DNA from 2 places in the Paraburkholderia tropica genome. Region 2 is predicted to be linked to the other one. Evidence: predicted binding sites of a transcription regulator. Region 2 holds the regulator's gene; the other holds the start of a gene.
What was found. The regulator FliA, encoded in region 2, starts transcription of late flagellar genes. The targets are predictions, from matches to a motif close to CTAAAGTTTNNNNNNNNNNNGCCGNTA.
Positions count from the first base shown of each region.

Region 1: the regulator FliA is predicted to act here: its motif matches at 9,775-9,801, upstream of G5S35_RS10155 (DUF4088 family protein).

Region 1 covers NZ_CP049134.1:2,258,023-2,269,277, reverse strand. The annotation lists gene G5S35_RS10190 (phospholipase D family protein) at 256-2,001, opposite strand; gene G5S35_RS10185 (DUF2917 domain-containing protein) at 2,171-2,557, shown strand; gene panS (ketopantoate/pantoate/pantothenate transporter PanS) at 2,661-3,629, opposite strand; gene G5S35_RS10175 (MATE family efflux transporter) at 3,891-5,312, opposite strand; gene G5S35_RS10170 (RNA-binding S4 domain-containing protein) at 5,489-5,710, opposite strand; gene G5S35_RS10165 (hypothetical protein) at 6,075-6,524, shown strand; gene G5S35_RS10160 (ATP-dependent helicase) at 6,572-8,884, shown strand; gene G5S35_RS10155 (DUF4088 family protein) at 8,940-9,689, opposite strand; gene G5S35_RS10150 (AzlD domain-containing protein) at 9,950-10,273, opposite strand; gene G5S35_RS10145 (AzlC family ABC transporter permease) at 10,282-11,067, opposite strand.
Region 2 covers NZ_CP049134.1:3,091,656-3,102,910, forward strand. The annotation lists gene flgH (flagellar basal body L-ring protein FlgH) at 1-215, opposite strand, end outside; gene flgG (flagellar basal-body rod protein FlgG) at 281-1,069, opposite strand; gene flgF (flagellar basal-body rod protein FlgF) at 1,124-1,882, opposite strand; gene flgE (flagellar hook protein FlgE) at 1,915-3,150, opposite strand; gene G5S35_RS14025 (flagellar hook assembly protein FlgD) at 3,174-3,830, opposite strand; gene flgC (flagellar basal body rod protein FlgC) at 4,027-4,452, opposite strand; gene G5S35_RS14035 (flagellar basal body protein) at 4,512-5,015, opposite strand; gene flgA (flagellar basal body P-ring formation chaperone FlgA) at 5,243-6,550, shown strand; gene flgM (flagellar biosynthesis anti-sigma factor FlgM) at 6,699-7,058, shown strand; gene G5S35_RS14050 (flagella synthesis protein FlgN) at 7,101-7,547, shown strand; gene G5S35_RS14055 (RNA polymerase sigma factor FliA) at 7,780-8,511, opposite strand; partial or broken gene G5S35_RS14060 (MinD/ParA family ATP-binding protein) at 8,902-9,684, opposite strand; gene flhF (flagellar biosynthesis GTPase FlhF) at 9,677-11,255, opposite strand, start outside.

The sequences.
Region 1 (11,255 bases), 830 kb from region 2:
GGTCATGGGTGACTCCGGTGAATGACGCGGCGCTGCATCGAAGGCGCGCGCCGCTTTCGTGACGGGTTCGATCCGCGTGATGGCTGGGCGACGGCGTCGCAGCGCGTGGCTGCGCGGCGCGAGGCCGGTGCGGGCGGGCCGCGCCCCGGAGCATGCGAATCGCACATGCGGGGCGGGGCGACGCTCGCGGCTGGCTGTGATGGCGGACGTCGAGGCCTGGCCGACTCGCCCGCGCTGAAGATCAGACGCTGAGGATCAGAGCTGGTTGTCGACCGGCAACAGCAAGAATAGCCCGGTTAGCAGATTTCGGTAGAAACCCGCACCAGGATCGAGGTTGTAGGTGCGGATCGCGCCGTCTTCCTCGTCGGTCCAGACGAGCGGCGAGGAGATCGCGCTGCCGCGCATCGACGCCAGTTGCGCGGGCGTGGCGAGCGTGACGCGGTAGCTCGCCTTGGGCGAGCTGGCGAGCGCGAAATAGCCCGTCACCTCGTGCGCGACCGGCGCGCTGTCGATCGAGAGCGCCAGTTCCGTGTTCAGGTTCGCCGAGCGCGGATCGAGATTGAGCGAGCCGATTACGAGCGTGCTGTCGTCGATCACGTAGGCCTTCGCGTGCAGGCTCGCGCGCGACTGCGAACCGACGATGCCGAAGCGCCGCTGCGGCGATCCTGCGGGCTGCACGGGCTTGAACTCGTAAAGCTCGGCGCCGGCCTGCAACATCGGCACGCGATAGGGGCTGTAGCCGGCCTGCACGGCGATGGCGTCGGTGGCCGCGAGCGAGTTGGTGAGGATCGCCACGCGCACGCCACGCGCGGTCAGGTCGCGGATCGCCTGCACGCCCGCCTCGTGCGGCACGAAGTACGGCGAGAACACCAGCACGCTGCGGTTCGCCTGATGGATCTGGTCGAGCAGCGAACGCATCGCGTCGCCCATCTGGCCGTGTTGGTCGCCGTCGTGCGCGCCCGCGATCTTTTCCGGCGAATCGGCCACGAAATGCCATTTCGCCCAGACGAGGCCGAGTTCGCCGCGCGTGATCTGCTGCGCGAGCGGCGTGGCGTTGAGCGGCTTCGCGTTGTACGGCTCGGCGGTGTCGCGCCAGTGCTGGCGCAGGTCGTCGCGCGCGGTGTCGAGGTCGTGCGCGTCGAACTTCTGATGATTGAGCACGGAGAGCGGATACGAGACCGCGCTGTTCCAGTAGGCGTCGAAGCTGTCGGAGACCGCGCGCGCCACCGGACCCGCGCCCAGTACGTCGAGATCGGTGAACTGCAGCGTCGGACTGGCACTGAAGTACTCGTCGCCGAGATTACGCCCGCCCACGATCACCAGTTCGTTGTCGACGATGGTCGCCTTGTTGTGCATGCGGCGCGTGAACTGGTCGACGTTCGTGAAGAAGTTGCGCGTGCGCGTGAACATCGACTCGCTGGTGCTGCCGTACGGATTGAACACGCGGATCTGGATGTTCGGATGGCTGTTGAGCGCGGCCATCAGGCGGTCGATGTCGTGGAAGTTCAGGTCGTCGACGAGCATGCGCACGCGCACGCCGCGGTCGGCCGCGTAGAGCGCGGAGCCGAGCAGCAGCTTGCCGGTGGTGTCCTCGTTGGCGATGTAGTACTGCATGTCGAGCGTTTTCGTCGCCGCGCGCGCGAGCGCGACGCGCATCTGCAACGAGTCGGTGCCGGTGGCCAGCAGGCGGAAGCCCGACTGGTCCGGATGCGCGGCTTCGGGCGCGGCCAGCGCGGCGCCGAGCGGCGTGGCGCGGGCGTCGGCGGTGGACATCGCGGCGGTGGACTGGCGCGGGTAGTCGCTGGCGGGCGGGCGTGTCGCGCAGCCGGCGGCGAGCGCGAGGCACAGGCACGCGGCGAGCAGGGCGAACGGGCGGGCGCGGCGGTGCACGCCGTTGGCGCGGGAAGCGGAGGAGGCGTAGGGCAGGGCTGGCGCGTTCAAGCGAAATCTCCTCGGGGTCTGCCGCCGGTGCCGGACGCGGACGGGCTGGTTCGCAGACATGTGTGTCTTTTCGTTTCGATTCTATCGGGAAGCGGTGCGGTGCGCGGGGGGAAACGGCGCGCGGCGAATCTCGCCTGAGCAAGATGCGCGCCTCGTTTCACGTCGGCTGGAAACGTCGGCGGGCGGGGGCGCGCGAGACTGCTCGCATCAGCAACGGCGGGAGATCGCGATGACGAGGGCAGTGAACGACGTAGGGCCGTGGGGCGAAGTGGTCGAGACGTTCGAGGTGCCGCGCGGCGCGTGCCGCCGCGTGCGTCGCGAGCAAGGCGGCGTGCTGGGCGTGCTCGAAGGGCGCGTGCTGATGACGGTCGAAGGCGACGCCCAGGACTTCTGGCTCGAACCCGGCGAGGCGCTGCCGTTCGCGCCGGGCGAGCGGGTCTGGATCGGCGGATGGGATGAGGCGGTGCGTTGCGAGGTGCTGACGGGCGTGAGCACGCCGGTGTCGGTCAGCGGAAACGGGGTGCTGATGCGATGGCGGGCGGCGGCGCGCTGGCTGGCGCGCCTGGGCGGGCTGCGTCCTGTGCGGCGGCCGCGCTTGGGTGCTCAGCGCGGGTGAAGTCGGCCCCGAAGGTCGCGTCGGTCGCGCGCCCGACCGCGAGCCCGATTGCGCGACCGATTGCGCGACCGATTGCGCGACGCCTTATCCGCGTCGCGCCGTATCAGCGCGTTGCGCCGCTATTTGCGCGATTGCGTGCCTCGTCGGCGTCGCGCTCGCTGCCGCGCGCCGGCTTGCCGGCCCAGTAGCCCGCGAGCAGCGAGCCCGAGAGGTTGTGCCATACCGAGAACAGCGCGCCCGGCAGGGCGGCGAGCGGCGAAAAGTAGAGCTTGCCGAGCGTCGCCGCGAGGCCGGAGTTCTGCATGCCCACTTCGATCGCGAGCGTGCGGCACACGGATTCGTCGAAGCCGAGCAGACGGCCGCCCCAATACCCGCCGAGCAGGCCGATGCCGTTGTGCAGCACCACGCCCAGCGCCACGACCGGACCGACCGTCGCGATGCTCGCGTGCGTGCCGCCCACCACGGCGGCGATGATCGCGAGGATCGAGACCATCGAGACGAGCGGCAGCACCGGTTCGACGCGGCGCACGAGGCCGCCCGCGAGCCGGTTGACGATCAGCCCGACGACGATCGGCAGACCGACGATCTGCAGGATGCTCATCAGCATGCCGTGCACGTCGACGACGATCGACGCGTCCACGTAAAGGCGCGTCAGCAGCGGCGTCGCGAACACGCCGACGAGCGTCGAGAGCGCGCTGATCGTCACCGACAGCGCGACGTCGCCGCGCGCGAGATAGATCATCACGTTCGAGGCCGTGCCGCTCGCCACGCTGCCCACCAGCACCATGCCGGCGGTGAGGTCGGCGGGCATGTGCAACGCTTTCGCGATCACCCACGCGGCAAGCGGCATCACGAGGTAGTGCAGCAGAATGCCGGCCGCCACGGGCGCGGGACGCGTGAACACGCGCTGGAAATCGGCGAACGAGAGCGTCACGCCCATCGCCAGCATGATGATCATCAGCAGCGTCGTGACGTGCGGCGCGATGGGCGCGACGACGCCCGGATTGAAATACGCGGCGAGCGACACGAGCACTGCCCAGAGCGGGAACAGTCGGGTAATCGGGGCGAGCATGGAAGCGTGGTCCGTGAGAGGGTTCGTTTTCTTGATGACGGCGCGTGATAGCGCGAGCGGCATGCCGGGGTGGCCGGCGCGGCGTCGCGGGTCCGGTCGTTTGGTCGTTCAGTCGTCCGGTCGTCCGGTCAATGCGCGCGGAATTTTCCTGCCCTCGTGGGACGGATGGCGGCGGGCGCCAGCCGCGTATTCTAACCGCTCGCGTCTGGCGGCCCTGGGGGGCGTCTTTGTCCGTCGCTGTCCGTCAGGCGCGGGCGCGCGTCAGGCCGTCTGCGAGCGCGCCGCCTCGGTTTCCGCGCGCAGGCTCATGCGGTGAAAGCGCCACGTCATCAGCACGGCCACGCTCGCGAGACCGGCCGCGAGTCCCCACCAGAGGCCGAGCGCGCCATAGCCGAAATGGAACGCCAGCGCATAGCCGACCGGAAAACCGATGCCCCAGTAGCCGAGCGTCGCGGCCAGCATCGGGATGCGCGTGTCCTTGAGGCCGCGCAGGCAGCCGGAGCCGACCGTCTGCATGCCGTCGACGATCTGGAAGATCGCCGCCACGCCGAGCAGCGAGGTGGCGAGCGCGACGGTCTGCGCGTTGGCCGGATCGTCGAGATGCAGATAGAGCCCGACGATCCAGTGCGGCGCGAGCACCATCACGAGCGCCGACATCGACATGAAGCCAACGCCCAGCGCCAGCGCGACGAAGCCCGCATGACGCGCCGCGCGCGGCACGCCCGCGCCGATCCAGTAACCCACGCGCACGTTGCCCGCCTGGCCGATCGAGAGCGGCACCATGAACATCACCGAAGCGACGTTCAGCGCGATCTGGTGGGCGGCAAGCGGCATTGCGCCGAGCAGACCCATCAGCAGGCCGGTCGCGAGGAACAGCGTCGCTTCGACGGCATAGGTGATCGCCACCGGCCAGCCGATGGAGAACAGCTCGCCCATCATCGGCGCGCTCGGACGGCGCGCGACCACGAAGTGCTGATGCGACGGGCGCAGATGCAGCAGCGCCATCAGCACGAGCGTGGTGAGCCAGATGGTGACGGCGGTCGCCGCCGCCGAGCCGAGAAAGCCGAGACGCGGCAGGCCCCAGACGCCGTGGATCAGCCCGTAGTTCAGGAAGCCGTTGAAGAACACGCTCGCGATCGAAATCCAGAGCAGCCGCCGCGCCGCGCCGATGGCGGGCAGGAACGAGCGCATCAGCCCCACGCCGATCAGGCTCGCGGGCGCGCCCCAGCGCAGCACCGACGCGTATTCGCCGACCTGGCGCGCGAGCACGCCCGGCTCGCCGAGCGCGTGCAACAGCGGCTCCGCGAACGACAGCAGCGCGAACGCGGGCAGCGCGAGCACGAGCGAGAGCGCGAAACCGGTCCAGTAGATATGCGGCACGCGATGCAGATCGTCGGCGCCGCGCGCCTGCGAGACGCTGACGCTCACCGAGGTCAGCACGCCCTGCAGCACCGTCACGACCACGAAGAACAGATTCGCGCCGAGTCCGCCCGCCGCGAGCGCGCCCGCGCCGAGCGAGCCGAGCAGCACGGTGTCGGTGACGCTCATCGCCATCTGCGACAACTGGGCGATGGCGAGCGGCGCGGCGAGACGTGCGGTGTCGGCGGCGTGACGTTTGAGCGTGGGCGGCGCGATGGCGCGGCTGGCGCGGTCGGTGCGCGCCGGTGAAGTCGTTCGGGTCATGAAAGGCAAGCGGCGCGAAGTATCGCGCCGCGTCGGAAAAACGCCTGGAGATCGAATCCGGAAGTGCAGGCGGGAACGGCTCAAGCGCCTTGAACGGCTGCGAGCCTACCCGCCGAGATTACCTGTCTTTCAGCCAAAAAGCACCTGCGTGGTGCATGTGCGATCGGCGCAGCCTGTTACTCCGGCTCGTGAATCGCGATGCGCGTGTCGCCGAGCAGCACCGACTGGCCCGCGCGGATCTTGCAGGTCTTGCGCAGTTCGACTTCGCCGTCGACCTTCACCGCGCCGGACGAGACGATCTGCTTGGCCGAGCCGCCGCTGTCGGCGAGTCCGGTGATCTTCAGGAGGTTGTGCAGTTCGACGTAGTCGCCGGTCAGCGTGAAATCGAGATTGGGCATGGCGCGTGGAAATCGGTGAAATTGGAACAAAGGCGCGGAACATTGGCGCGCGCCGTGGCGGCGCGGAGGGTGAGCATCATAAGCGATCGCGCGTGGCGCGGCCCGGGATGCTTGGCGATCGGGCGTGGTTACATGTCGGGGCCAGATGTTATGAATTCGTCAGCAAATGAAACGCTGCGTAACGTCGCGGGACGGCGCGCGGATCTTCAGATGAAAATGGGTTCACCGAAGCGAGACCGCCGGGCTCCACGGATTCACCCGACCACGGCGGCTCCATCGAGCGGAAACGGAGCGGGAAACGGCGGGCACGCCCGTTGCAGGACTGACCCACGCCAATTCCCGGAACTACTCAAGAGGATACGCCATGACCCAGATTCGCAAGCTGCTGACCGCTACCGCCATTGCCGCCACCGCCGCTGCCTTCGCGCAGGGCGCATTCGCCCAGACCGCCACGCCGGCGGCGGGCGACGCGCCGACGATGGCCCCGGCTACCGTGCCGAGCCAGGCGCCGGCCGCCGCGGGCATCGCGCAACCGGCGCCCGCGCCGCAAAATCTGACCGCGCCGCAGCCGACCGATCCGCTGGTGCAAAAGCGCAACGCCAACGCGGCGGCCAGCGCCGAGTACCGCAGCGCCAAGAAGTCGGCGAACTCCGAGTACAAGGACGCGAAGAAGCAGGCCAAGACGCAGTACAAGTCGGAGGTCAAGGACGCGAAGATCAACCGCAAGGCTGACCGTCAGGCCAACGATTCGGAAATGAAGGATCAGATGAGCGGTCAGTCGGCGCAGCAGCAGGGCGGCGCGCAGCAGCCGTAATCCGCGTCAACGCTAATCACGTGCAAGGCGGCGGCGTCCGGTAACGGATGCCGCCGTTTTTTATTGCGCCGGGAAGTTGCCGCATAAATATCGCCAGATCGCGCCAGATCAGCCCACGATCGAGCGCTTGCGGGTGCGGGGTGTATGGATATACAGTATGCGTCGCCGCCTTTTACGGATTCTCCGCGCCCGCCGTGTCCACCGCCGTGTCCACTCCCGTTTTCAACGATTCCCTCGTCGATCCCGTCAGCGCTGTCGCTCAGGACGTTGCGGCCTATCTCGCCAAGCTCAACGAGGCGCAACGCGCCGCCGTCGAGCATGGCGGTCCGCAGGCCTTCGCACCGGGCGCGACGCTGCCGGAACCGCTGCTCGTGATCGCTGGAGCGGGTTCGGGCAAGACCAACACGCTTGCGCATCGCGTCGCGCATCTGGTCGTGAACGGAGCGGATCCGCATCGTATCTTGCTGCTAACGTTCTCGCGTCGCGCGGCGCAGGAAATGACGCGGCGTGTCTCGCGCATCGCCGCCGGCGTGCCGGGCGCGGCCGCCGTGCTCGCGCAGGGGCTCACGTGGGCGGGCACGTTTCACGGCATCGGCGCGCGCCTGCTGCGCGAGTACGCCGAGCAGATCGGTTTGTCGCCGGCCTTCACGATCAACGATCGCGAAGATTCCGCCGATCTCATGAACCTCGTGCGCCACGAGCTGGGATTGTCGGCGAAAGAGAAGCGATTTCCCGCTAAATCCACGTGTTTGGCGATTTACTCGCGCGTAGTCAACACCGGCGATTCGCTCGCCGACGTGCTCGCGCGCTCGTTCTCCTGGTGTCTCGAATGGGAGCCGCAACTGCGTGCGCTGTTTGCCGCGTACGTGGACGCGAAGCAGAAGCAGAACGTGCTCGATTACGACGATTTGCTGCTGTATTGGGCGCATATGGCGCAAGAACCCGTCATTGCGGCCGATCTCGCCGCGCGCTTCGATCACATTCTCGTCGACGAATATCAGGACACGAATCGCCTCCAGGCGTCGATCCTGCTCGCGCTCAAGCCCGACGGCCGAGGTCTGACCGTCGTCGGCGACGATGCGCAGGCAATTTACTCGTTTCGGGGCGCAACGGTACGCAACATCCTCGATTTCCCCGCACAGTTCGATCCGCCCGCACGTCAGGTGACGCTGGAACGCAACTACCGGTCAACCGAGCCGATCCTCGCTGCATCCAACGCCGTGATGGACGCCGCCACCGAGCGCTACACGAAAAACCTCTGGACCGATCGCGCCTCGCAGCAGCGTCCGCGCCTCGTGACGGTCGCCGACGAGGCCACGCAGGCGCGCTACGTCGTCGAGCAGATTCTGGAGGCGCGCGAGGGCGGCATGAAGCTCAAGCAGCAGGCCGTGCTGTTTCGCGCCGCGCACCATAGCGCGACGCTCGAAATCGAGCTGGCGCGGCGCAATATCCCGTTCGTGAAATTCGGCGGACTGCGTTTTCTCGACGCCGCGCACGTAAAAGACGTGCTGGCGGTGCTGCGCTGGGCCGAAAATCCGCTCGATCGCGTGGCCGGGTTTCGCGTGACGCAGTTGATGCCGGGCGTCGGGCCGGCTACCGCCGCGCGTCTGCTCGATCAGGTTGCGGCTTGCACGGGCGCGTATCGCGCTGCCGAAGCGCTCGCCGCATTCGCACCGCCGCCGCGTGCCGCCGAGGACTGGAGCGCGTTCACGGCGCTCATCGACAGCATCGGCGCGCGCGCCACGGCCTGGCCGGCCGAGTTCGAGCGCGTGCGGCGCTGGTACGAGCCGCATCTGGAGCGCAATCACGAAGACGCGCAGGTGCGCATGGCCGATCTGCTGCAGATGGAAAGCATCGCGAGCACGTACCCCTCGCGCGAGCGCTTCCTGACCGAACTCACGCTCGATCCGCCCGACGCGACCAGCGCCGAATCGGCCGATCCGCTGCTCGACGAGGACTATCTGATCCTCTCGACCATCCATTCGGCCAAGGGGCAGGAGTGGCGCAACGTGTTCGTGCTCAACGGCGTGGACGGCTGCATTCCGTCCGATCTGGGCGCGGGCAGCGACGAGGAACTGGAAGAGGAGCGCCGTCTGCTCTACGTGGCGATGACGCGTGCGAAGGAGGATCTGCACATCGTCGTGCCGCAGCGCTTTTATGTGCACAACCAGGCGGCGTCCGGCGATCGTCACGTGTGGGCGTCGCGCACGCGCTTCATCGCGCCGTCGATGCTGCCGCTGTTCGAGTCGCGCGCGTGGCCCGCGCCGCCCGTGGCGAGCGCGCCGAGTGCGGCGGGACTGGCCGCTGCGGCGCGCGCGAAGGTCGAGATCGGCGCGAAATTGAGGAAGATGTGGGACTAGGGCGCGCGCCGGGGGTATGAGCCTGATCGGTGCGGTGTCCCGCGGGCGGGACGGGCTAGCGAGGCTGATTCTTCGGCGGCGGCACGAAGAAGTTGCGCAGCCAGGCGGCGAGGCGCGTGAAGACGTCGTCGGGTTCTTCGACGAAAATTTCCGGCTTCAGCAGACGCAGATATTCCATGATCTGCTGCGCTTCCTGCTTCTGGAACGTGCCGTGCGCGATGCCCAGACGCAGCAGGCCGCGCAACTCCCCGAGCCGCTCGCGCGCGAGCGAACCCGTGGCCTGTTCGCAGCCGATCTTCGCTTCATAGACGCGCTGGCGCACCGATTCCGCGAGCCGCCATGCGGGCGTCTGCATGATTTCTTCGAGCGTCTGGATGTCCTGCACGCCCGACTTGATCTGCGCGGCGAGCGGGTCGATCTGCGCTTCCTCGCCCTGCGCTTCCTGCACGATCGCGGCCGCCCATTCGCGGCACTTCTTCGACAGCTCGTCGGGCGTCCACTCGGGACGCGACGCGACGCCGAAACCAAAATCGCCGGCCTGACGCAGCAGCATCGAGACGACTTCCGGAAACTCCTTGTCGAGCGTGCGCTTGGCCCACGCGTACTGGCCGCCCTGCAATAGCCGCTGCACCGCCTGCTCGGTGAGCGGCGTCATGTTGTCGAGCAGCTTCGCGCGCAGGAAGTCCTCGAACGACGGCGTGAGGAATTGCGGGTCGAGCTTCAGCGAGACGCGCAGGAACGCGTCGAAATCCTTGCGCAGCGACGCAAGTGTTTCTTCCTTGAGGTTAAGGGTGATATTCCCCATTCTGGTTGCCCCGATCTATTCCTGGCGTTGCCTGGTGATGGCCAGTCTTCGGCTGACCACTGCGCCAAGGCAGGCTTCGACGGTTTAACGGCGCGGCGCGGCGAAACTTGAGCGGCTGCGTGAAAGGTTCACGCGAGGTTCACGCGAGGGTCGCTCGAACGCGCGCCGTGAAAGGACCGTGGGTGGACGGGCGGCGGCCCGTCCGGGGGGATTCGAGGGCGCACTCCAATGCGTATTCAGATGCGCATTTCAGCGTGGATTCAGCGCAACACGACGCCTTGCCAGACGAAGAACACGCCGAGGCCCACGGCGATGGTCAGCAGCGGACGCTTCGTCAGCGCGCTCACGACGATCGCCGCCAGCGCGCCGACGAGTTGCGGATTGCGCCAGCTCAGTTCGGCGCCCTGGCCGTGCGGCGAGACGGCCATCGGCACGATGATCGCCGTGAGGACGGTCACGGGCACGAAACCGAGCGCCGTGCGCACGAGCGGCGGAAACACGAGTCGCTCGCCGAGCACGAAGACGGCGGTGCGCACGATCCAGGTGATCAGCGCCATGCCGAGGATCAGGACGACGTAGTTCATGGGCTGGTTCATCGGTTGCCTCCTGCGACGGCGTGCGCCTCGCGCGGATGCCGGTCCGGGCGGCGGTTGCCGGTCGGGTTCGATGAGTGCGACGGAGCGTCGGCGTCGGGTAGGGCGTCGGCATCGACATGAGATTGGCGCGGTTTGCGCGGCAACGACAGCGCCACGCCGACCACGACGCCCGCGAGCACCGCGCCGAGCAGCCCGAGCTTGTACGGCCACGCCTGCCAGTAGAACGCGAGCACGCCCGAGGTGACGGCGGCCGCCACAAAGCGCAGCGCCACCAGTTGCGGGACCACGATGGCGATGAAAGTGGCGACCATCGCGAAGTCGAGTCCGAGCGACTGCAGGCCCGGGAACGCCGCGCCGAACAGCAGGCCCGCGGCGGTCGAAATCTGCCAGTTCAGATACATCGAGACACCCGAGCCGAGGAAGTGCCACGGCGAGACGTCATCGCCCGGATGATGGCGGCGGTAATGCGCCCAGGCGACGGCGAACACCTCGTCGGTGAGCACCGCGCCGAGCGCGAGGCGCCAGCGCATCGGCAGATGCGAGACATAGGGCGCGAGCGTGGCGCTGTAGAGCACGTGGCGCAGGTTGACGATCAGCGTGGTGGCCCAGATCACGGCGTAGCTCGCGTGCGAGGCGATCAGCCCGAGCGCGATGAACTGCGCCGAGCCCGCGAATACCGTGACCGACATGAACTGGCCGTGCCAGAGCGCGAGCGGCCCGGACGTGACGAGCGTGCCGAAAATCACGCCGAACGGCGCCGCGCCGATCATCATGGGGATCATGTCGCGCGCGCCGGCCGCGAATTCTTTGTAGCGATGGGGGTGGTGGGTCAAGCTGTCTCTCCTGATTCGGAAAGCAGCATAGCGAGCGGCGCGGTGCGTGGCTTGTACGATCTTGCGGCGAGCTTTGTCGATCAGTGTGGCGAGGTTGCGTGGCGTTCCGGATGACGCGCAGTCAAGCGCTCAGTAAA
Region 2 (11,255 bases):
GGACGGCCCACGTAGCCCGGGTTGTAGATCGAGCCCGGCGAGCTGTTGACGGGCGGCGCCGGCGGCAATGCCGTCATCGGCTGCTGCACGATCGGCTGCCGGTTGGGGATATAGGCGCAGCCCGCCAGCGCAGCGAGCGCGGCCGCCGCCACGGCGACACGCATCGCCTGACGCCGCGCGCAGGCGCGAGAGTTGAATTGAACGGACTGGCCCATGCTCCTCACCACTTCGATTCCGAATTACTGTTGCTACCGGTTTCCTGAACGCTGTGCCGCGGTCATCAGACCTGCATCTGGCTCAGCGTCTGCAGCATCTGGTCGGACGTCGTGACCGCCTTGCTGTTGATTTCGTATGCGCGCTGCGTCTCGATCATGTTCACGAGTTCCTGCACCACGTTCACGTTCGACGATTCCACGTAGCCCTGATTGAGCGAGCCCGAGCCGTTCAGGCCCGGCGTGGTGACCGTGGGCGCGCCCGACGAAGCCGTTTCCGACGCGAGATTCTGGCCGTTCGACTGCAGGCCGGTCGGGTTGATGAACATGGCGAGTTGCAGCGAGCCGATGGTCGTCGCGTTCGCCGAGCCCGGCGTCGTGATCGTCACCACGCCGTCGCTGCCGATGGTCAGCGAGGTGGCGTTGGCCGGCACCGTGATCGCCGGGATCACCTGGTAGCCGCTCGACGTCACGAGCTGGCCCTGCGAGTTGGTCTGGAACGAACCGTCGCGCGTGTACTGCGTCGTGCCGTCGGGCATCTGCACCTGGAAGAAGCCCGCGCCGTTGATCGCCACGTCCTTCGAATTGCCGGTCTGCTGCAGGTTGCCCTGCGTGTAGAGGCGCTCGGTCGCGACCTGCTGCACGCCGGTGCCGACCTGGCTGCCCGAGGGCAGTTCGGTGGTCTGCGTGGAGTTCGCGCCCGGTTGACGCAGCGTCTGGTACATGAGGTCCTCGAACACCGCGCGCGAGCCCTTGAAGCCATTGGTGCTCACGTTCGCGAGGTTATTCGAGATCACGTCCATCTGCGCCTGCTGGGCGTTCATGCCGGTGGCGGCGATGTAGAGCGATCGGTTCACGGTGTATTTCTCCCGGCGCGGCGTCTGCGGTAGAGCCTGCGGCCTTTAAATGTCTTAGCTGAAGTTGAGCAGCTGGTTCGCCGACTGCTCGTTCTGGTCGGCGTTCTGCAAGAGCTTCGTCTGCATCTGGAACTGCCGGGCGTTGGTGATCATCGAGACCATCGCGGCCACCGGATTGACGTTGCTGCCTTCGAGCGATTCCGTCGCGACCTGGACCGACTGGTCCGCGTCGGCCGGATTGCCGTCGCCGGTGTGAAACAGGCCGTCGTCGCCGCGCGTGAGCGCGCCGGCGGGCGGGTTCACGAACTTGATCTGGTCGATCATGGCGATGGCGCTCGCCGGGCTGCCCGGGGCGATTGCCGATACCGTGCCGTCCGAGCCGATCGTGACCGCCGAACCGGGCGGCACCGCGATCGGGCCGCCGCCGCCGATCACCTGCAGGTTGTTGGCCGTGACGAGCTGGCCGTTTTCGTCGACGTGCAGGTTGCCGGCTCGCGTGTACGCCTCATTGCCGTCGGCGGTCTGCACGGCGATGAAGCCGTTGCCCTGCACCGCGATATCGAGCGGATTGCCGGTGCGCGAGATTGCACCGGGCGTCATGTCGGAGCCAGGCGTCGCCGAGAGCACGAAGGTGCGCGTGGTCGAGTCGTTGACGGTCGAGCCGTCGCCGAACGACATCGGCACGGAGCGGAAATTCGCGAGCTGCGCGCGAAAGCCCGTGGTCGAGACGTTCGCCAGGTTGTTCGCGACGACGGCTTGCTGCTCGAGCGCCTGGCTCGCGCCCGTCATCGCGGTATAGATCAGTCGGTCCATGATGTGCCCGGTGCGTTAATGGCGTGGCGCGCTTACATCTGCAGCAGCGTCTGGTCGACGGTCTGCTGCGTCTTGATGGTCTGTGCGTTCGCCTGATAGTTGCGCTGCGCCGTGATCAGGTCGACGAGCTGGTTCGTCAGGTCGACGTTCGACGACTCCACCGCGCCGCCCGTGAGCGTGCCGTGGTTGGTGCTGCCCGGCACGGAAACCTGCGCGACGCCCGACGCCGAGGTCGCGGCGAACTGGTTGCCGCCGAGGTTCTGCAGGCCGTTCGGGTTGTTGAAGTTGGCGAGCACGATCTGGCCGAGCGTCATTGTCTGGCCGTTCGAGTAGTTGCCCGTGATGGTGCCGTCGGCGCCGATCGAGAAGTTCGACAGCGTGCCGCTCGGGTAACCGTCCTGGTCCAGGTTGTTCACGCCGTTGGCGCTGCCGTACTGCGTCGAGCCGGTGACGTCGAGCGTGATCTTCTGGTTGGTCGCCGAGCCGTCGGTCGGGTTGATCGTGAGCGAGAGCTGGCCCAGCGTGGTCGCGACGCCCGCGGCGTCGGTCGTGCCCGTCAGGTTGCCCGACGAGTCGTAGGTCATCGTGCCGATTTCCGTGGCGTTGCCCGTGGTGCCCGCGTAGACGTCCCACTGGCCGCTCGTCGCGTCCTTCACGAAGTACATGTTGACCTGCTGCTTGCCGCCGAGCGAGTCGTACGCCGTGACCGAGGTCGAGTAGTTGTACGTGTTCGAGTCGGTTTCCGAGAACGGCGTCGCGGTCGGCGTGGTCGATTGCGCGTTCAGGTTGACCTGCGCCGTGATGTTGCTGGTCGTGACCGGCGCGATGTTGGTCGTCGGCACCTGGATCGGCACCGTTTGCGCGGTGTTCACGACGCCGGTGCTGTCGGCGGCGTAGCCCATCAGGTCGTTGCCGGCCGCGTCGGTGATGTAGCCGCTCTTGTTGAGCTGGAACACGCCGTTACGCGAGTACGTGACGGTGCCGTTGTTCGACATCTGGAAGAAGCCGTTGCCGTTGATGGCGACGTCGAGCGCCTGGCCGGTCGTGGTGATCGTGCCCTGCGAGAAGTTCTGCTGCACTTCGGAGAGCGCCGCGCCCAGACCGATCTGCGTGTTGACCGAGGTCGCGATGGTGTTCGCGTAGACGTCGGCGAACTGCGCCGTGCTCTGCTTGAAGCCGACGGTATTGGCGTTGGCGATGTTGTTGCCGATCACGTCGAGATCGTTCGACGAAGCGGCGAGGCCGCTCAAACCTTGCTGGTAGCCCATGAGTTTCTACTCCGCGATGTCGTTTAGAGAATGCCGGCCACGCTCGAGAGCGCGACCGTCTTGCCATTGGCGAGCGACAGGCTCGCGGTGCCATCCGTCTGCTGGATGACGGCCTGCACCTTGCTCGCGACGAGCGCGGTGGCGGTGGCCGCCTGACCGTTGATGGTGGCGCTGGCGCTGACCGTGTAATCGCCGTCCGCGACCGTGGCGCCCGAGGCGTCCGTGCCGTTCCAGGTGATCGGCACGGTGCCGGCCGACTGCGCGCCGAGGTCGAGCGTGTTGACGACCTTGCCCGCGGAGTTCGTGATCGTGAGCTTGACGTCGGACGCCGCCGACGTGAGCTGCACGCCGAGCTGCGGCGCCGAGCCGCTCGACACCGTCGCGGTCGTGCCCGAGGCCAGCACCGTCGAGCCGATCAGCAGCGCGGCCTGGGCGTTCTGGCCCGCCGACAGCTGCGTCGACAGCGACGTCAGCGAGGTGTTCAGGTTCGCGATGCCCGAGACGGTGTTGATCTGGGCGAGCTGCGAAGTCATCTGCGAGCTGTCCATCGGATCGGTCGGATCCTGGTTCTTGAGCTGCGCGACGAGCAGTTGCAGGAAAGTGTTTTGCAGATCGCTGCCGCTGGTGCCGCTCGTGCCGCTCGACGAGGACGTCGACGAGCTCGACGACGTGCCGTTCATGGTGTCGAGCAGGCTTTGCGACACGGTGGCGGAGCTGCCGCCGATGGTGGTGCTGCTGGAAGTCAACGCGTTCTCCTCGGATACGCCCGGCTAAACTGGGTAGCGTGTGGTGTGTGGTGTAGTCTCGCGCCGCTTTCGCCGCGGCGTCGGACGCCTGTTTCAGGGGTCTTCCTGCGTGCCTTTGCTGTGCGCTTCGTTACGTACCGATCGTGAGCGTCTTGAGCATCAGCGTCTTCGCGGTGTTCAGCGTCTCGATGTTCGCCTGATACGAGCGCGACGCCGAGATCATGTTCACCATCTCCTGAACCGGGTCCACGTTCGGCATGGTCACGTAGCCGTCCGCGTTGGCGGAGGGGTTGTCCGGGTCGTAGGTCTGCTTCATCGGCGTCGGGTCGTCGATCACGCCCGTCACCTTCACGCCGCCCACCTGCTGACCGGACGCGCTGCGCGCGCCGCCGAGCGGATCGACCGCGAACACAACCTGCTTGGCCTTGTAGGGCTGGCCGTCCGGGCCGGTCGTGCTGTCCGCGTTGGCGAGGTTGGACGCCGTCACGTTCAGGCGCTGCGATTCCGCCGACATGGCGGACCCGGCAACGCTGAAGATATTCATCAGGGATGGCATGGTTTCGGTGACCTCACAAAATGCTGCGGTGTGTTCTTGCGTAGCGTGCGGCGGTCGGCTTACGAGCCAGACTGGATCGCCGAGAGCATCGTCTTGATCTGGCTCGAGAGCACGGTCATGCCCGACTCGAAGTGCAGCGCGTTGTCCGCGAACTGCACGCGTTCGGTGTCGAGGTCGACCGTGTTGCCGTCGAGCGCGGGCTGCGTCGGGTTGCGGTACATCACCGGGCTCGAATACGCCTCGGTCGGGCCGCCCGTCGCGACGAGCTTCGCGTTGCCGGGCATGTGGCCGGCTTCCGTCGAGGCCATCGACATGCCGCTCGTCACGCCCGCGGGCTGCGCCATCACGAGCGGCTGGAAGTTGCCTGCCGCGCCGCCGGCCGACGAACCCGCTCCAGCGTGGCGCAGCGCGCCGGCGAGCGAGGACGAGAAGTCGACGTCGCGCGCCTGGTAGCCAGGCGTGTCGGCGTTCGCGATGTTCGACGAGATCAGCGCCTGGCGCGTCGCGCGCACATCGAGCGCTTCGCGTCCAAAGGCGAATTCGGCATCGAGTTTGTCCAGCATCGGGCGTTCTCCGTTACACGAAATGAAAGGCTGCGTTGGCGCATGCAGTGCGCATCCAACCGGTGGATCGGCCGCGCAGGCCTTTTCGCATGGAGAGGAATAGTAGGCGGGCGACGCAAGAACCAATCGGACGAATAGCCGGTAAAGCCCCCCTCTATTCGACGTTAGCGAGCGGGGGCCGACGCCTAGAATGCGATGCGTGTCAATGCAATAGAGGGAGAACGACGATGCCGCAGACTGCCAACCCGAACGCGCGACGCGCGACGGCGCACCGGCTCGCGGCCGTCACGGCGGCATGGTTCGGCGTGCTGGGCTTCGTTTCGGCGGCGCAGGCGCAAAGCGATGCGTCCGGCGCGTCCAGCCAGCAGATCTACATCGCGGGCCCCGGCGACCGCGCCGGTTCGGACGCCGCGAAAATGACCGCGATGCTCGCGCAGCCCGCGAAGGCCGCCGATCCCGCCGCCAACGCGAAGGCGTACGCCGATCGCGCGGCGCTGCTCACGCACAACAACGCAGAATCGCGCGCCGAAGCCGAAGCGCAACAGGCCGGCATGATCACGATCCCCGGCGCGGGCGAGCGCGGCAACGCCGCCGCCCAGAACGACGCGCCCAGCATCGTGACCATCGGCGCGCCCGGCGCCGCGAGCACGCCGCAACGCGCGATCGCGCCGGTGGTGGTGCAGGCCGCGCCGCGTGTCGTGCAGCCGAATGTGCCGGCGGTGGTCAATGCCGCCCGGATCAACGCCACGAATGCCAGCGCGAACGCAAACGCGAACGGCGCGATCATGCGCGCGAGCTACGCGCCGCGCGCCGCCGTCAACGCGAATGTGAGCGTGAATGCCAATGCCGCCAACGCCGCATCGATGAACGCCGCCGCGCAGGCGCAGGCCCAGGCCGCCGCGGTGCCGCCGGGTCAGGAGGACGGCGAACGCATCCGCGCCACCGCCCTCGCCTTCCTCCAGCAGCAGTCGGCGGGCTTGCCGGGCAAGGTCAGCATCACGGTCGCGCAGGTCTTCCCGCGCGGCCTCGCGGCCTGCGCCGCGCTCGAACCGTTCATGCCGCCGGGCGCGCGCATGTGGGGCCGCACGACCGTGGGCGTGCGCTGCGTGGGCGCGAAGCCGTGGACGCTCTACGTGATCGGCCGCATCGCGATCAACGTGACCTACTACGTGGCCGCGCGTCAGATCAACGCAGGCGAGGCGCTCTCCGCCGCCGACTACCTGCCGCGCGACGGCGACCTCGCGAGCCTGCCGCAGACCATCATCACCGATCCGCAACAGGCCAACGGCGCGGTCGCGCTCATGCGCATCACGCAAGGCCTGCCGCTGCGCTCCGACATGCTGCGCAGCGCTTCGTCGGTGGTCATCGGCCAGACGGTCAAGGTGGTCGCCGTGGGCCCGAATTTCACGATTTCCTCCGAAGGCAGCGTGCTCAACAATGCCGCGCCCGGACAGATGGTGCGCGTGCGCACGCCCAACGGGCAGATCATCAGCGGCGTCGTGAAGGACGCCTCGACGGTGGAGATCCAGATTTAGGGTCGAAATAACGGCCGGGACGGCGCAAAACGGGGCTGCGCGCCATGTGCGCCAGCACACGTAACAGCATGTAACGCCGGGACTTTTTCCGCTAAAGTTCGCGCCGCGCCCGCCGTTATCAAGGGCATACGGATCAGGAAGCCCCATCGTGAACATCGACACCTCCAATCGCAACGAAGCGCGCCCGCTGCAAGACAGCCTGGCGCGTACCGGCCAAGGCGATACCGCGAGCGCCATCGGCGCCGGCAGCACGGCGTCTCCCGCCGCGTCCGCCAGCACCGCGTCGACGGGCAGCACTCCCGGAGACGCCAACGTGAGCCTTTCCTCGCTTTCCTCGACGCTGCGTTCCGCGCCGTCGAGCGATAGCGCCGACATCGACATGGATCACGTCCAGTCGATCAAGGACGCTATCAAGAACGGCACGCTGCAGATCGACACCGGCAAGATCGCCGATGGGATCCTCGACACGGCGCGCGGTCTGATCAAGCAGCCGGCAACGGGCAACTGATCGCCTTCGCCGGCCCGCAATCCGCTTTGACTGGTGGTACCGATGAAAGACGACCTGCTCGCCACACTGATCGACGAACACGCCGCTGTTGAGGCTTTCGCGTCGCTGCTCGCCTTCGAAGAGAAGGCGCTCACCTCGGCCGACGGCATGGATTCGCTGCCGCAGATCGTCGAGCAGAAGTCGACGCTCACGCAGCGCCTGGCCGGGCTCGAAAAGGTGCGCGACGCGCAGCTGGCCGGTCTCGGTCTGCCGGGCGGCCGCAAGGGCATCGAACTGGCCTGCGACGGCGACACGCGTCTCACGGGTCAATGGGCGCTGCTCAAGGGTTCGACCGAGCGTGCGCGACGCCAGAACCTCACCATCGGCATGATGATCCGCACGCGCATGGAACATAACCGCCGTGCGCTGGCGATCCTGCGCGGCGAGACCAATACCGGCGCGACGATGCTGTACGGTCCCGACGGCCGTTTGCCCGCGTTCGGGTTGTAAAACGGGTTGTGAAACGGGCTGTGAGCCGGGATTAAAGCGCGCGGCACAACGCCGCGCAGCGACAAAAAAAGCCGAAGCGGATTGCTTCGGCTTTTTTGTTTTGGCGCGTGCTCCGTGCGCTTTTGTGCATCGCTTCGTGCGCGTCGCGAACGCCATCGGCGCAGTCGAGCGCCCATAAAAAAACCGGAGCGCTTGCACACTCCGGCTCTTCTCGCCCCGAACCCGCCGCCGCTTAATTCTCGGTGCCGGCCCAGGACATCTCGCGCAGACGCGTACGCAGACGCGCCACCGCCTGGCTGTGCAACTGGCACACGCGCGACTCGCTCACTTCCATCACCGCGCCGATCTCGCGCAGGTTCATGCCGCGCTCGTAGTAGAGCGACATGAGCAGCTTCTCGCGCTCGGGCAGGCGTTCGATCGCTTCGACGAGCGCGCCGCGCAGGCTGTCGTCGAGCAGCGCCGAGAGCGGATCCGAGTGATCGACGCAATAGCGGTCGAGGAACGGCTCGTCCTCGGCGGAACGGTCGAAGTCTTCGTAGTAGATCAGCTGGCTGCCATGCAGGTCCTGCAGCATCGACTGATACTCGTCGAGCGGCATGCTCAGATGGTCGGCGATCTCGGTTTCGCTCGCCGAGCGTCCGAGCCGCTGCTCCACCTGATGCACGGCGCTCTCCACCTCGCGCGAGGTGCGGCGCAGGCTGCGCGGCAGCCAGTCGTTGCTGCGCAACTCGTCGAGCATCGCCCCGCGGATGCGCTGGCTCGCGTAGGTCTCGAACTGCGCGCCCTGGTCTTCCTTGTAGCGGTTGGCCGCATCCATCAGACCGATCATGCCGGCCTGGATGAGGTCGTCCAGATCCACGCTCGCAGGCATTTTCGCCACGAGCTGCAGACCCAGACGCCTGACCAGCGGCGCGTATTTCGCGAGGACATCGGCCTGCGAAATTTTTCCTTGAGCGTTATACATCATGCTCTCCTGCTTCTCTTTTCCCTTGCTGCGCCTGTCGTCCGCCGCACGTCATGCGTGCTGCGGCGCGGGGCGCTGCACGGGCGGGTCCGCCCGCCATCCGGCGTGGGCCGGCGCGGGCGCGGATGGGACGCCTGTGACGGTCGAAACGAATGATTCGGTTTGTGCTGCATGTGCCGCGTGCGCCGAGACGGCGGCGGCGGCCACGCCGGCAGGCGCGGTCTCGACGATCGGCGCGCGCGGCACGTTGGCGTGGCTCGCGGCCGCGGCGTTCATCTGCCCGGCCGAAGCCGCTGCGGCCGCGCTCGCGCGCGCCGCCTTGACTTCGGCATCCGACGACGCCACCGCTTCGGCGAAATCCGCCGCATTGGACGAGCGCGCGGACAGCGCCGGGCGCATCGGCCAATGCGGCAGTTCGGCGGCCACATGGCGGAAATCCCGCGCGGCGGCCGTCGAAGGGAAGGCGTCGACGATGCAGCGCGACAGTTGCACCGCACGCGGCATGTGCGGGTCGGCGGCCACGCACCCGGCGTTCTCGAGCGAGACCGTCAGGTAGCGGCTGGCGACGCCCGCGAGGTTGTCGAACGCGGCGTGCGCGTCGGTCGCGCTCGCCACGTGGTTCGCGAGCACGCGGAACTGGCCAATCGCGTGCGCGAAGTGCAGCCGTTTCATGCACGCGTAGGCGTCGGTGATCGCCTGCGCGGCGACGCGCATGACGATCAGCACGTCGTGCGCGTGCATCGCGAGCGGCGACAGTGCGCCGTCGGCGTCGAGCTGGGCGTCGATGAGGACGATGTCAGCCGGGCCGGTCAGCACCTTGTTCAGTTGCGCGCTGGTGTACTGCGAGCGATGCTCGCGCGAGACGGCCAGCACGCGAAAGCCGAGCGCGTGACGCCCCGCGGCTTCGTCGAGCCCCATCTCGCCGCGCATCACCGCCGCGAAGTTGCCCGCGCCGCGAATGCCGCCGAGCAGCGCGCTCACCGAGCGCGGCCCGAGACATTCGTCGATGACGAGCACGTCCTTGCCATGGCCGGTCAGCGCCGCCGCCAGATTGATCACGGCGGTCGTGCGTCCCGGCGCGCCGGGGCCGCCTGTCACCGCGATCACGCGCGAGCCTTCTCGCGCAAGCAGACGCCGCAGGCCTTCGGCCTGATCGATCACGAACTTATCCAAACCGGACCTCGGGTGCTTGCGCGTTCGAACGATTCGACAGCGCGGAGAGCAATGCAGGAATGTCGTCCTCGTGCGGCACGAACGGCGAGCGGTCGCGCGGCACGCAGAACGCGCTGCGAATCAGGAAGCGGCGCGTGGCCACGTACAGGTTCTCGGGCACCTTCTGGCCGGTCGAGACGTAGTGCACCGGCAGCTTGTAGCGCAGGACCGTGTCGAGCGTGCTGCCGAGGTTGGTCGCCTCGTCGAGCTTGGTGAGGATGCAGCCGGTGAGCGGCGAGTTGTCCGGACCGCTCTGGTAGGCCTGCACGACTTCGTTGAGCGTGTCGCCGTGGTTGGTCGCCGAGAGCAGCAGAAGGCGCCGCACCGGACGGCCCGCGCCGCAGAGCATGGCGATCTGGTCGGCCACGGCGCGGTCGCGCTGGCTCATGCCGATCGTGTCGATCAGCACGATGTGCTTGTTCTTGAGTTCGGTGAGCGCGAGTTGCAGATCCGCGCCGTCGCGCACCGCGTGCACGGACACACCGAGGATCTTGCCGAAGATGCGCAGTTGCTCGTGGCCGCCGATCCGGTAGCTGTCGGTCGTGAGCAGCGCAACCTTGCTCGCGCCGAAGCGCATCACGCAGCGCGCGGCGAGCTTGGCCGTGGTCGTGGTCTTGCCGACGCCCGTCGGGCCCATCAGCGCGAACACGCCGCCGCGCTCCATCAGCGCTTCTTCGTCTTCCAGCACGGGAAGATTCGATTCGAGCACCGACTGGAGCCATTCCATGCCGGCTTCCTCGGTCTCCACGTCCGGCAGGCGCTCGATCATCATCTTGACGAGCTGCGCCGAAAAACCGGCCGCGAAAAGCTGTTTGGTGAGCGCGCCCTGCACCGGGCTGCGGCGCTGGCGCTCGCCCCACAGCAGACCGGCGAACTGCTCTTCCATCATGCCGCGCATGGAGGCCAGTTCGTTCATCACCGTTTCGTTGACCACCTGCTCGATGCGCGCGCGAATCGCTTCGCTGACGGTCGCCGCCGTGGCGGACGACTTCGCGCCGTCTTCGTCGGGCGCGGGACCGGCGGCGTCGGCGCTCTGGCCGATGCTGCGGGCCGCGCGGCGAGCCGCGACGTGGGCGGCCTTGAGCGCCCAGTCGGGCTGCGTGGCGTCGACGTCGGCGGGATGCACGGGATCGGCGGTCGTGCCGAAGCCGCGCGCCATCGCGGCGGCGGGCGTGAGGCCCGGCGTGCGCGTGTCCTGGCCGTTCTGCTGGCTGGCGATGCGACGCGCGTGGTCGATCAGCCAGGGATTCGTTTCGGCCATCGTGCGCGGCGCGCCCGACTCCTGGAACGACTGCGGGAACGACTGCGACACCGCCTGTTCGAGCAGCGACGCGGCGTCGCGCGCCGACGTCTGGCTCGCAGCGGGCGCGGCCTTCAGCGTGCCGAAGGGCTGCGTGGCCTGCTGCGACTGCATGGCTTGCGCGGTCGGCGGCATCGTCGATTGCTGGGCGTGCTGGCCGGCGGCCGCCCGCGACGCGGCGAACGGCTGCGCCGGGACTTCGGGCGCGTCGTTCGGAGCGGTCCTGGCTTGG